Regions from separate parts of the Exiguobacterium sp. s80 genome, predicted to be linked through region 3. Evidence: predicted binding sites of a transcription regulator. Region 3 holds the regulator's gene; each other region holds the start of a gene.
What was found. The regulator LexA, encoded in region 3, represses DNA repair genes until DNA is damaged. The targets are predictions, from matches to a motif close to CGAACATATGTTCG.

Region 1 (4,707 bases), 380 kb from region 3:
GGTCGTCGTAATTGTGAGTATCTTGACATTGTTCATCGCTTTTTGGTTAGCACGTCGCTTGACGCAACCATTGATTGAAATTGAAGGTGCAGTCGGAAAGATTGCAGCGCAACAGTGGAATACGCCACTTCCTCTTGATCGCGGAGATGAAATTGGTCGTTTGGCACGATCGGTCAATGCCATGCGCGTCGATTTAGAAAAGCAGGATAAAGCACAAAAAGCGTTGTTACAAAATATTTCACATGACCTGAAGACACCAATCATGGTCATTCGCAGTTATGCACAGTCCATTTCTGACGGGATTTATCCGGATGGTGATTTGACGGGTTCGGTCTCAGTAATTGAGGAAGAGGCCGAGCGGTTAGAAAAGAAAGTCGCTGCCTTGCTTTATGTGACGAAATTGGATTACTTTGAATTAGATCGTTCTACATGGGATACGATTGATTTAGACCGAATGGTTCATTTACTACAAAGTCGTTTTTCAAGTACAAAGCCGCTTTCGTGGACGATTACAGGGGAAGCCGGTCTTGTACTTGGCGAAGGAGAACAATTACGGGTTGCACTTGAAAATGTAATTGATAATGCGATGCGATATGCTGAGACATCGATTGATATTCGTTTATCCGGGACCGAAGAGATAGCTCAAATCGAGATTGAAAACGACGGTCCACCACTCGATTCATCATCACCACTTTTTCATCAATTTTCACGTGGTAAAGAAGGTAAATTTGGTCTAGGTCTTTATATCGTAAAACGTATCGTTGAGCGTCATGACGGGGAAGTTTCAATCGAGAACCAAGCAGTGGGAAATGGAAAAGATAAAGTTTGTGTGATTTTCAAATTCCCACGTCATTTTAAGCCAGAGATGGACCAATCAACGAAAGAACTTTAAAAACGAGATAGCGATATCTCGTTTTTTATATTGGGAAATATCGAACAGTCGAGGGCGTACAGGTGGGTTCTTTGATATAAACAAAGTAATAGAAGAAGGGAGATAGTAGGATGCCACATAACATCACGGAAGAAACGTTAGCTCTTATTCCTCAGTACGGTCAATACGGGGAACCGCAAACACTACTTATTAAAGAACGGTCGGAACTTGTGCTCGAAGGACATCCGATCAAACTGATTGAAGAATCATGTTTGTATTTTGGTTCTTCGATGCGAGGAAGAATTGAAGCAGCACGACATATCTTAGGACCAAACCGAAAAACGCCGGTTTTAATTGATTGGCAAGCACAAACCATCTTCTTTCCGACGACAGCTAAAGAAAAGGCGGAGTGCATCTGGATTAACTTTAAACAAATGAAGACCGTTAAGAAGAGTGGCGGAAAGGTGCAAGTCGAGTTTCAAACAGGACAGCGGATTGATACGGCCGCATCTGCCTATAGTATTGAACGACAGCGGATTAAAACCCTAGAATTAGCTTACGAAATGCAACGACGCTTCCAGGGAACGGGACATGAACACGTTTAACAAGTGCAGAAAAGTGGAACACTCTAACAGGAAACGTTACCAATGAGAGCGAAATGAACTTGAGTAGAAACTGAATGCGCATTGAAGGGGAGGTGAAGCGACCGATCTGGTCGCTACACGATGAATGAATCATATGAATGGTTAAACCGTAGAAAATTACAGCCGGGCTTCGGTGTTAATGGAGGACGCCGTTTTATTAGTTCACGGATCGTCCGTCCAGAAAACACGCCCGGCAAACGAATTAAAGATATTAAGCGAACACGCCAACTCATCGTCGACGAGGCAGGAAATCGACGTTGGGTGACAAAGCGAGTAGTCGTCACAGATGCATCAAAACATATGACGATTAACCGCCGCACATCGATTGCGCAAAAAGAAGTAACAGAATCTCGCTTAGAGCAAGTGAAGCAAAAATTATCTTCGAAGAAAGTATTGATTCCCGTTTTAGCGGCGACAGGGCTTGCCGTTGCCGGAGGGGTACTCGCATATGTACTTCGTCGCAAAAAAAGAAACACTCCCGAGAGTGAATAAACAAGCGTATAAGAAAAAAGCCGCGTCCCTCATTTAATCCAGGGACGCGGCTTTCTCTATACATAACCTATCTTAAAGGAAACGTTTTCGAATCGAAGTTGAGAGTGCTTTCTCTGCAATTTCTTCGAGCTGTTTCAAATTCGTCGCGTCAAAACTATCATTATAGAAGCGACCAACGAATTCGACACGATCATAATCGAGTTCCTTGAAAATCAAATGCTTGTGGTCATCATAAAAGACGACACGGAAGTAATCAGAACCGCGCTCTAATGTGACGAGCCCTTTAATATGTTCGAGTTTCTTTTGCTCGTCAGACTTTTCTTCTTCAACCGGTTCCTCTGCAGTTTTCGCCTCTGCTTGTTCGAGTGCCGATTTCACTAAATCAGGTTTCTTATCTTGTTCTTCAGTCATAATTATCGCCTCCATCTTTCATTTTACATGGAAATGGACAGATGAGAAAGAAAAATCCCTCACGGTTCCTGATGAGCCTCACAAATCCGTAAGACGTTTAATGCACCAATTCGTAAGCGCTCCATCAAACGTTCAGCTACAGCTCGATTGGAAATTGTCTCATAGATGGCCACTTCCATCAACTCCATCCAGCGAAAGGCGTGTTGCTGTTCAATTGGTAAGAGTCGGTGAATCATCGCTAAATTCGTCCGCGAATCATCTAACTCATATTGGCGTGGACCACCTGTTAAGTGTGTCAAAAAAATAACTTGCGCCTGCTCGACACGTTGACGATCATCAGGGAAAATCGGACGAAGTATGGGGTCGGCATAAACAAGTTGATAAAAGCGAGCGACTAGCTGTTCAAGCATCGGTTGTTTTCCGATGTCATCATATAGCATGGTATTCCTCCTGTCTAACTAATTTTAATTGGCTTCAGTGTAGCAAAAATAAGTAGAAAAATATAGCTTCAAAAACGGACGTTTGTTCGTGTTTTATGAGATAATGACGTATACAAAAACGAGCTAAGGGAGGAACTGATGACCATGAATCATATGCACCTCGGTCGTGCCGGAACCGGAAAAACCACAAAATTAATAGAGACTGTAATCAATGAGCTCGAGGAGCGACCACTTGGAGAGCCGATTTATTTTATCGTCCCCGATCAAATGTCATTTGAGATGGAACGTCGAATTGCGACGGATGCCCGCCTATCTGGATTAGTACGGATGGAAGTCATGAGTTTGCGGCGCTTTGCTTTTCATATCATGCGGGATCATGGCAATCAGGCGATTCCGTTTTTAGACGAGACAGGGACACAGTTGTTATTACGTCAAGTCGTCGAAGAAGTTGAAAATGAGTTAAAGATTTTCAAACGGACAAAGAATATGCCCGGGTTTTACAAGGGGCTTGATGAACTGATCGCTACGTTCAAACGTTCGCTCGTCGCTCCAGACATGTTACGTCAAATTAGCGGACTTTCTCCGGAACGCTCGCCGAAACTAAATGATTTAGCTCTGATTTATGAGCGGTTCTCAGAACGCATCGTGGATAAAGCGCTTCATGCAGATGATTACTATACAACGTTACTCGACTTGTTACCGACAGCAGGTCTTGGTAATACACAATTCTTTATTGATGGTTTCTATGAGTTTTCGTTACAGGAACAACAGGTGTTGCTTAAATTGATGGAACTAGCAAAAGAAGTGCATATCAGCTTTACAATCGATGTGAGCGATCCCTATGCGAAACAGACGGAGTTTGGGGTCTCCCAACGTTGTTATATGCAATTGCTCGAACAGATGCAAGACCGACAGCTCGAGCATGAAGAGGTCCATTATGAACGGACGATTAAGTTCAAGTCGGAAGGACTGCAAACATTAGAACAATCATTGATGAGTCCTGCCTATCCTCCTGTCGATCATGAAGTGGACGGGGTCACGGTGACAGCTGCCGTCAATCGCCAAGTTGAAACGGAAGCCGCTGTCCGCCAGGCAATCCAACTCGTGCGCCAGCATGGTTACCGGTTCAATGAAATTGCTTTTATCGTACGACATCTTGAACCGTATGCGGATCATTTAGAACGTGCGTTTCAGCTCTATGATATTCCGTATTTCCTTGATAAGCGGGAAACGATGATTCATCATCCGATTGTTGAATTGATTCAGTCTGCTTTAGAGCTCGTCGTCGCCGGTTACCGTGAAGAAGCAGTCTTTCGTCTGTTGAAAACGGAATTGATGCCACTCCCGGCAGATGATCAACGGCTCGCGCTTGATCGATTAGAGACGTTTGTCTTAGAACGTGGCATTAAAGGCACGATGTGGCAAAAGCCGTGGCAATTGAAACGACGCTTAACGGATGAAGTCAGTCTGACGGCGGAGGAACTCGAAGAAGAGGATGAGTTAAACCGGATGCGTCAATTCGTCGTCGATGCGATTACACCGTTACAAGACCGGTTGAAGAAATCAAAAACAATGAGTGAACATACGCGTTCGCTTTATCAGTTCCTTGAAGAACACCAGTTGACAGATCGGCTGTTCAGTTGGAAACAAGAGGCGCTCGAGCGCAATGAGCTCAGTCATGCCCGGGAACATGATCAAGTATATGAAGCGGTCTTACATTTACTTGAACAACTCGAAGCAGCAGCTCCTGAGACGGAACTGTCGACAGACTTATTCGTACAAATGGTCGAAACCGGACTTGAGAGTTTGCGCTTCTCACTCGTCCCGCCATCGCTCGATCAGGTCATCG
Region 2 (4,707 bases), on a different contig from region 3:
CAGGAATTCGGGAAGGCGGACGCGAAGAAACCTTATAACATCGTTGTGTTGGAAGATAGCGGTTCCGCGTCAGCGTCAGAAATTTTAGCCGCCGGTCTGAAAGAAGGCGCCGGTGCAGAAGTCGTCGGTACAAAGTCATTCGGTAAAGGGATCGTCCAAAGTGCGTATGACTTAAAAGATGGTAGTGACCTGAAGCTGACAACGAACAAATGGCTGACGCCAGACGGGAACTGGATTCACAAAAAAGGGGTTAAACCGACCGTTGAAGTCAAACAACCCGCGTATTTCAATGTCACGAAAATATTGACGGATGACAAAGCGCTCAATGTCGGGGACTATGGAAAATCTGTCGAGAATGCACATCTCGTGCTCGAAGCGATCGGTTACGATCCGAAAGGGCAGGATGGGTATTATGGCGACACGATGAAACAAGCAGTCGAACAACTTCAAAAAGATGCCAAGCTCGAAGTCACGGGTAAGATTGACCCGGTGACGGCTTCCGAGATGGAGACACGTCTCTTGAAAAAGTTAGAAGACTCGAAAAATGATGTACAACGCATCAAGGCACTTGAAGTTGCTGCTGAATAAATCACGGAAAGAGGTCTGAATGGGCGTGGAATTATTCGATGGAATCGGTTGGACAGTGATTAGTCTTATCGCTAGTCCAATCCTGTGGTTAGCCATTCTAGTCAGTGTTGTAATCGGTATTCGTCGCGTCAGGCGAGAACGGAACTTGTTCCGCTCGAAATCACGCGATCAACGGACCGACATTTTTGAGACATTACTGCCCGGTCTGCTCGTCGGGATTGTCTTATCTGCAATCAGTTTGAGTTTACAGGTGACCGTCAGCCCGGTCTTCATTGTCGCCTTTACGGCGCTCGCCGCCGTGACATTGGTGATTGGCGTCGTCCGGTTTAACTTGCCGCTTTGGCCGCTCAGCGTTTTGGCACTTATCGGGTGGTTCGTGACGGATGAACGGATGGACGGGATTAAAGAGGTCGACGCGACGACGTTGCTGTTGCTTGCGAGCTTGACGCTGCTGGCAGAATTGGCGCTCGTCGCGTGGCGCGGTCAAAAGCAGTTGTCCCCATCACTCGTCTTATCGAAGCGGGGGCGTTTCATCGGTGGGTTGTCCGCGAACAAACTGTGGTTGATTCCGTTGCTCGTCATTGTTCCAGGCAGTAGTCTCGAGGAATGGTTTCCGCGGTTCGCTTTTCCGGAGTACGTCCCGCTCGTGCTCTTTTTCCCGCTCGGCTTCAGTTTTCTGTTCACAGGAAAATTGCCGGCTGAGTTGATGCGTCCATTGATTCGGGGTCGCGTCATCACATTGTTACTCGCGGTCTTGTTGACACTTGGTGCGTACGTGACGAACCGGGAAGAATGGTTATTCGGTCTACCGCTCCTGCTCGTCTTGCACATCATCTTGCACCAACGGGTCAAACGTTTGAATCGTTCAGCGACACCGATTTTCCTCAATGGAAAACGGGGTGTCGTCATCCTGGGGACGTTCCCTGGATTACCGGCATCAGAAATGGGGCTCGTACCCGGAGAAGCCATCTATAAGGTCAACGGTGATTTTGTTGATTCCGAGACGAGCTTCTATGAAGCGATTCAAAAGCATAAACCGTACTTACGTCTCGAAGTGATGAATCATAATGGAGATGTTCGGTTTGCACAACGGGCTTTTTATGAACAAGATCATCATGAACTCGGCATCATGTTCGTCAGTGAGCCGGGGAATCGCCGGACGAAAATTCGAACGCTTCAATAATGAACATCCTCTATCACGTGAGTGGTAGGGGATGTTGTTGTTTCTTGAGTGAACTTTATCTTTTTCAGAGATAATCCGTACTGGGACTTTTTCTTTTTTGGAAAAACGGGTAACTTCCTAGAAGGAGCACTTCATAATCGAATGTTTGTTCGTAAAGTGATACAATAAAGATAGATTTTTTACGGAATGAGGGGGAAGTTAGCGATGGATTTTGAGTTAGTGTCACCATTTGAACCAGGCGGCGATCAGCCGGCTGCCATTAAACAATTGGTCACCGGCGTCAAGAACGGCGAGCGGCATCAAACGTTGCTCGGAGCGACCGGAACCGGTAAGACGTTCACCGTCTCGAACGTCATCAAAGAGATTAAAAAGCCGACGTTAGTCCTGGCGCATAATAAAACACTGGCCGGGCAACTGTACTCGGAGTTCAAAGAATTTTTCCCGAACAACGCGGTCGAGTACTTCGTCAGCTTTTATGATTACTATCAACCGGAAGCGTATGTCCCGTCGACGGACACGTTCATCGAAAAAGACTCGTCCATCAACGATGAGATTGATAAACTCCGTCACTCGGCGACGTCTGCTTTGTTTGAGCGTGATGACGTCTTGATCGTTGCGTCCGTCTCGTGTATCTACGGTCTCGGTAACCCGGAAGAGTACAATAATCACGTGTTGTCGCTTCGTGTCGGCAACGAGATGGGGCGTAACGAGATGCTCCGTCGTTTGATTGACATTCAATATGAACGAAATGACATCGACTTCCAGCGCGGGCGGTTTCGTGTCCGTGGTGATGTCGTCGAGATTTTCCCGGCGTCACGAGACGAACAATGTGTCCGTGTCGAATTTTTTGGTGACGAAATCGAACGGATTCGCGACATGGATCCGTTGACAGGTGAAATCATCGCCGACCGTGAACATATCTCAATCTTCCCGGCGTCCCACTTCGTGACGGGGGACACACGTCTTCAAAAAGCAATCGCGAACATCGAAGTCGAACTTGAGACGCAACTCGCGAAGATGCGTGAAGACGGGATGTTACTCGAGGCACAACGTCTTGAGCAGCGGACGAACTACGATCTCGAGATGATGCGTGAAATGGGTTACTGCTCAGGAATCGAAAACTATTCCCGTCATTTAAACCTGATGCCGGAAGGATCAACGCCGTATACGCTCATCGATTACTTCCCGAAAGACTTCTTGCTCGTCGCCGATGAGTCGCACGTCACGTTACCGCAAATCCGCGGGATGTATAACGGCGACCAGGCGCGGAAACAAGTCCTCGTCGAGCATGGTTTCCGTTTGCCGTCAGCGAAAGATAACCGGCCGCTTCGTTTTGAAGAGTTTGAAGAGAAGGTCAGTCAAGCAATTTATATTTCAGCGACGCCGGGACCTTATGAGCTCGAGCACTCAAAAGAGATGGTCGAACAAATCATTCGTCCGACAGGACTCGTCGATCCGACGATCGAGATTCATCCGATCACGGGGCAAATCGATTACTTGATGGACAACATCCGGGACCGCGTCGCGAAAAATGAACGGGTTCTCGTGACGACATTGACGAAAAAAATGTCGGAAGACTTGACCGATTATTTAAAAGAGCACGGTGTCAAGGTCAACTACATGCACTCGGAAATCAAGACACTCGAACGGATTGAAATCATTCGCGATCTGCGGCTTGGTAAGTATGACGTCCTCGTCGGGATCAATCTGCTTCGTGAAGGACTCGATATTCCGGAAGTGTCGCTCGTGACGATTCTCGATGCGGATAAAGAAGGTTTCTTACGGTCCGAGCGATCATTGATTCAGACGATCGGACGGGCGGCCCGGAACTCGGAAGGGCACGTCGTCCTGTTTGCAGACAAGATTACGGATTCGATGCAACGGGCAATGGATGAGACGGAACGTCGGCGCAACATTCAGCTCGCGTTCAATAAAGAACACGGCATTACGCCGAAAACGATTCAAAAAGACGTTCGCGGTGTCATCAGTACGACGATTGAAAGTGATGATACGGTCGAAAAACTGGAGAAATTCAATAAACTGAAAAAACCGGAGCGCGAAACGCTACTCGAACAGTTGGATCAAGAGATGCGACAAGCAGCGAAAGACATGCAATTCGAGCGCGCAGCAGAGCTTCGAGATCTTATATTAGAATTGAAAGCAGGTGCCTAAGTTGGGAGACAAGAAAAACAAGATTATCATCAAAGGCGCTCGCGTCAATAACCTTCAAAACATCGATGTTGAAATCCCGCGCGATCAGCTCGTCGTCTTGACGGGCTTATCGGGATCCGGGAAGTCATCACTCGCGTTCGATACGATTTATGCGGAAGGGCAACGACGTTATGTCGAAAGCCTCTCCGCTTATGCACGCCAGTTTTTAGGGCAGATGGATAAACCGGACGTCGATGCGATTGAGGGACTTAGTCCGGCAATTTCAATCGATCAAAAAACGACGAGTAAAAACCCCCGCTCGACTGTCGGGACGGTGACGGAGATTTATGATTACCTCCGTCTGCTGTATGCGCGAATCGGCAAACCGATCTGTCCGAACCACGGGATTGAGATCTCGAGTCAAACGATCAGTCAGATGGTCGACCAAGTGATGGAGTTACCTGAGCGGTCGCGGTTGCAGATTTTGGCACCGATCGTTTCCGGACGAAAAGGGGCGCATGTCAAAGTCTTTGAAGATTTGAAAAAAGAGGGCTTCGTTCGTGTCCGTGTCAATGGCGATACGATTGATTTAACGGATGACATCGCACTCGAAAAAAACAAGAAACACTCGATTGAAGTCGTCGTCGACCGTGTCGTCGTCCGACCGGACGTCGAATCACGGCTCGCCGACTCACTCGAAACAGCACTTCGCCTCGCGGAGGGACGTGTCATCGTCGATACGATGGATGGCAATGAGCTCCTTTTCAGTGAGCATCATGCGTGTC
Region 3 (4,707 bases):
ATCATCCTCTCTCTTTTTCACAAATTCTATATCATTTTAGCACACACAGAAATGTGATACAACTTTTCTAAATAGTATGTCACATTAAAATGAATGCGCTCTCTATTGCCCTTTTCAAGCGACTTTCATGATACACATTACTGATTTTCCCATTAAAAAAGCTACCTCGCTCACGGATTGAGCGACGCAGCTTTCATTCATACAAAACTTGCTTACTGTTTATTGCGTTCTTCTTCTTGTGCTTGCTTCAATTTTTCAGGCGTAACATCCGTTCCTTCTTCATCAACGATTTTGATGCCCATCATTTGATTTTTGAACGAACCACGAAATGCTTCTAAATAGGCCGTTCTTAATTCTTTTTGTTCCGCCGTCTCAGCTTCCGTTAACGGTTCGACTTTTGATTTATTGGCAAGTTCATTAATTCGATCGAGTTGTTCTTGTGATAACATAATATCCCTCTTTCTCTTTGACTCAACGTGGAGCACTTTAATAGTAACCTTACTGTAAAAGACCCGAAAAAAAAAAGCAAGTTTGTCGCGTCAAGATGACACAACACCTGCTTTCATTCATAAGACTGGACAACTTCTTTATATTCAAGATAACGCCGATTGACCGTCGCTTTCGAAATATCATGCCCCATGCCGCGTAAGGTCGTCGCGATGTCAGCAAACGTCAAACCAAGTTCACGTAATCGAACGATTTCTTCAATCGGGACTTCCTTTCGACTGCGGCCGGCATTCTCGCCTTGCCGATTGAGATTTTGTTCGGGTCTAAAACCATTATCGACAGCCCGTCGCATGCCGCGTGCGATTTTTGCATTGTGGAGCTTACGCTGGTATTCCTCAACGAGTGAAACGATTTCGAGGACCATCGCTTCCGCATCTGCCAGTTTGTATTCACCGTCTGACTCCATCGTCATCAACTGGACATCATGTTTTTTGAACGTATGCAAAATCGCGATTTTGGCGTTTCCTCGTCCGATTCGTGTATCGTCCGTCACGAGCACCGCTTCCACCAGATGACGCGTTACATAATCAAGAACGGTCAACATCCCTTCTCGCTCTACATCATAGCCACTTTCTTTTTCGACGATGATATCTATGATTTCAAATCCTTTTGTTAAAGCGAGTCCCGACAGTTCTGCTCTTTGCCGCTCCAGTGAGCTCTCTTGTGCTTCTTTTTCCGTCGAGACGCGACAGTAGATTACTACTTTCATCGTACCTCACACCCCTGTTCGTTCATTCAACAACTTTTATATTCTGTCATTGTTGTGCGATTGGTACAACGATTTTGTCTTTCGAAATGACATGTTTTGTTTCGAGCTCATTGTTCTTGATCAGCCAGTCGATGTATTCTTGATTCGTCATCGAACCATCATTGTAGACTTCAGCTACTTGTTCGACTGTTACGTTCTCATCTACCGTGACTGACGCCGTAAGTAATCGGTGGACCTTTTCATCCGGTCGTGGTGTTAAAAGAAAAAGAATGAAAGCAAAACTGAGCGTATAAAACAGAATTGAAAAGGCATGAGTACGAATAGAATGAATCATCATGAATCCCTCCAAATAGGTTATTAGAATAAATGTTCTCGGAACAATTGTTCGCATAATCTATAATAAACACAGAACCAGTGTTCGGTCAATACAAAAACATCGAACAATTGTTTGTGCGCTCATTTGTTCTATGTTATAGTAATTCTAGAAACATATATTCCTAAATCCTAAAAAAACCAATCCGGAAAGAGGTGGCAATTCGTATGCGGAAAATGTCTAAACGTCAACAAGAAATCCTTGACTACATCATCGCTGAAGTGAAGTTAAAGGGCTATCCACCTTCAGTTCGCGAAATTGGTGAAGCTGTTGGTCTTGCTTCAAGCTCAACGGTACACGGTCATTTGGATCGTCTAGAAAAACGTGGACTGATTCGCCGTGACCCGACGAAACCACGCGCGATTGAAATATTGCTTGATAAACCTGAAGAAATCAACGAAGCGATCGTCCATGTCCCCGTTATCGGCAAGGTAACTGCCGGACTTCCGATCACTGCGATTGAAAACATAGAAGAGCATTTCCCACTCCCTGCACATTATGTAGGAAATGAAACCGTCTTTATGTTGACGATTGATGGCGAATCGATGATTAATGCAGGTATTCTTGATGGCGATCGTGTTATCGTGCGTCAACAAAACACAGCAGAAAACGGGGAGATTGTCGTTGCGATGACCGAAGATAGTGAAGCGACAGTCAAACGGTTCTTCTTAGAAGATCAACAGGTACGTCTTCAACCAGAAAATGACTCGATGGACCCGATGTATTTCGATAACGTGTCGATTCTTGGCAAGGTCATCGGCGTTTACCGGACGATTCACTAAGAGAGGGACCAGCTAAGCTGGTCTTTTTTCATGCCTTCTGGAAATGTACATGATACGGTCAACTCCGTTGCCCTAACGGGATATGTTGTTTATTCGGTCGCAACGAACCAAACGGATTGGCTCCCGACCGCTGTCGGAATCGCCGTCGGGACCTTATGGCTTTCGCCCGACTTAGACTTAAAATCGGAACCTTACTATCGTTTTGGCCCTTTGCGTGTCCTTTGGATGCCATACGTTAAAATTATGCCGCACCGCTCCATCTGGTCGCATGGCTTAATCATCGGAGATGTCATCCGCCTACTCTACAGTGCCGCTTTATTGATTCCGCTACTCTTTTTAGCCTTCTATAGTGAAATCATCCAAGCAAGCACGGTCGACTCATTGATTGACGTCATGCCTGCTTTTATTATCGGTGTGATGACCGCAAGTACGATTCATATCATCCTTGATCATACGAGTAGTTGGTTCCGCCCTAAAAAGAAACGAAAAAAACGTCGATCCTGACTTTTTCCATTCAATCATGGAAAAAGTCTTTTTATTATCCAATTCTAATTTTTTTAAACCTAAATATTGAAAATTTCGATTCCTATATTTCAATTATTTGTATTGAAAACGTTATCAATTCGGGTTAGGTTTAAATAGAAAGGCACTATTCGCTTTAATCCAAAGGGAGGGTTTTTGCATGAGTAATTTTATTAGTGAGATGATGGGAACATTGATTCTCGTCCTACTCGGGGATGGCGTCGTCGCCGGTGTCGTTCTGAAGAAAACCAAGTCTGAAAATGGTGGCTGGATTGTCATCACGCTCGCTTGGGGTCTCGCCGTTATGACCGGTGTTTACGTCGCGGCATCCAGTGGTGCCCACTTGAACCCAGCGGTTACTTTGTCGCTCGCGCTCAATTCTGACTTACCGTGGGCAGATGTACCTATCTATATCGCTGCTCAACTTGTCGGAGCATTCCTTGGCGCAGTACTCGTTTGGCTTCATTACATGAAACATTTTGAAGCGACAGAAGATCAAGCCGCAAAACTCGGTGTCTTCGCGACAGGTCCAGCAATCCGTCATACGGGATCAAACTTAGTATCTGAGATCATCGGGACATTCGTTCTCGTCTTTGGTATCTTGGCGCTTGGAGCGAATACGTTTGCAGACGGACTCAATCCATTGATCGTCGGTCTCCTCGTAGTCGTCATCGGTCTTTCGCTCGGTGGTACGACGGGTTATGCAATCAACCCTGCCCGTGACCTTGGTCCACGTATCGCCCACGCGATCTTACCGATTCCGGGTAAGGGATCATCAGACTGGGGTTACTCATGGATTCCGATTGTCGGACCAATCATCGGAGGCGCAATCGCCGTCTTCATCTATCAACTGCTATTTTGATTGAGCATTAGGTATCTTAACTATTCAAGGGGGACTCACAGATGGAAAACAAGTATATTTTAGCACTCGACCAAGGAACGACAAGCTCACGCGCCATCATTTTCGATCATGATGGTCAAATCGTCAACTCTGCTCAACGTGAATTCAAACAATACTTCCCACAACCAGGCTGGGTCGAGCATGATGCAAATGAAATCTGGGGTTCGATTTTAGCAGTCATGGCGGATGCACTCGGAACGGCTGACATCAAACCGAGTCAAATCGCGAGCATCGGAATTACGAACCAACGTGAAACGACAGTCGTCTGGAACAAGGAAACGGGAAAACCAGTTTATCATGCCCTTGTCTGGCAATCGCGTCAAACGGCCGACATTTGTGATGAGCTAAAAGAACAAGGACTCAATCAAAAATTCCGCGATAAAACTGGCTTACTCATCGATGCCTACTTCTCAGGAACAAAAGTCAAATGGATTCTAGATAACGTCGATGGTGCACGTGAGCAAGCAGAGAACGGGGAACTGCTCTTCGGTACAATCGATACGTGGCTCGTCTGGAAGCTCTCAGGTGGAAAAACACATATCACAGACTACACGAATGCCTCACGGACACTCATGTACAACATTTACGAACAACAATGGGATGACGAGTTACTTGAAATCCTGACAGTCCCTAAATCGATGTTGCCAGAAGTCCGTCAATCAAGTGAAGTCTACGACAACACAGTCCCGTATCACTTCTTCGGCTTCGAAGTTCCAATCGCCGGCATCGCCGGTGACCAACAAGCTGCCTTGTTCGGTCAAACGTGCTTTGAACCGGGCGAAGGGAAAAACACATACGGTACAGGTTGCTTCATGTTGATGAATACGGGCGAAAAAGCCGTTTCTTCAGACCACGGACTCTTGACGACGATCGCTTGGGGCGTCGACGGCAAAGTGGAATACGCACTCGAAGG

Region 1: addB (helicase-exonuclease AddAB subunit AddB) is a predicted target of LexA. The motif match lies at 2,934-2,947, and genes of this name have one in related genera.
Region 2: uvrB (excinuclease ABC subunit UvrB) is a predicted target of LexA. The motif match lies at 1,910-1,923, and genes of this name have one in related genera.

The regions. Positions count from the first base shown of each region.
Region 1 covers NZ_JACSMP010000001.1:64,467-69,173, forward strand. The annotation lists gene KNP94_RS00400 (HAMP domain-containing sensor histidine kinase) at 1-892, shown strand, start outside; gene KNP94_RS00405 (competence protein ComK) at 1,003-1,476, shown strand; gene KNP94_RS00410 (hypothetical protein) at 1,597-2,007, shown strand; gene KNP94_RS00415 (hypothetical protein) at 2,080-2,418, opposite strand; gene KNP94_RS00420 (truncated hemoglobin) at 2,478-2,858, opposite strand; gene addB (helicase-exonuclease AddAB subunit AddB) at 2,997-4,707, shown strand, end outside.
Region 2 covers NZ_JACSMP010000003.1:189,323-194,029, reverse strand. The annotation lists gene KNP94_RS08880 (S41 family peptidase) at 1-588, shown strand, start outside; gene KNP94_RS08875 (PDZ domain-containing protein) at 608-1,771, shown strand; gene uvrB (excinuclease ABC subunit UvrB) at 1,976-3,943, shown strand; gene uvrA (excinuclease ABC subunit UvrA) at 3,945-4,707, shown strand, end outside.
Region 3 covers NZ_JACSMP010000001.1:440,839-445,545, reverse strand. The annotation lists gene tkt (transketolase) at 1-5, opposite strand, end outside; gene KNP94_RS02265 (DUF896 domain-containing protein) at 213-449, opposite strand; gene KNP94_RS02260 (YneB family resolvase-like protein) at 563-1,216, opposite strand; gene yneA (cell division suppressor protein YneA) at 1,263-1,550, opposite strand; gene lexA (transcriptional repressor LexA) at 1,757-2,371, shown strand; gene KNP94_RS02245 (metal-binding protein) at 2,402-2,875, shown strand; gene KNP94_RS02240 (MIP/aquaporin family protein) at 3,054-3,755, shown strand; gene glpK (glycerol kinase GlpK) at 3,797-4,707, shown strand, end outside.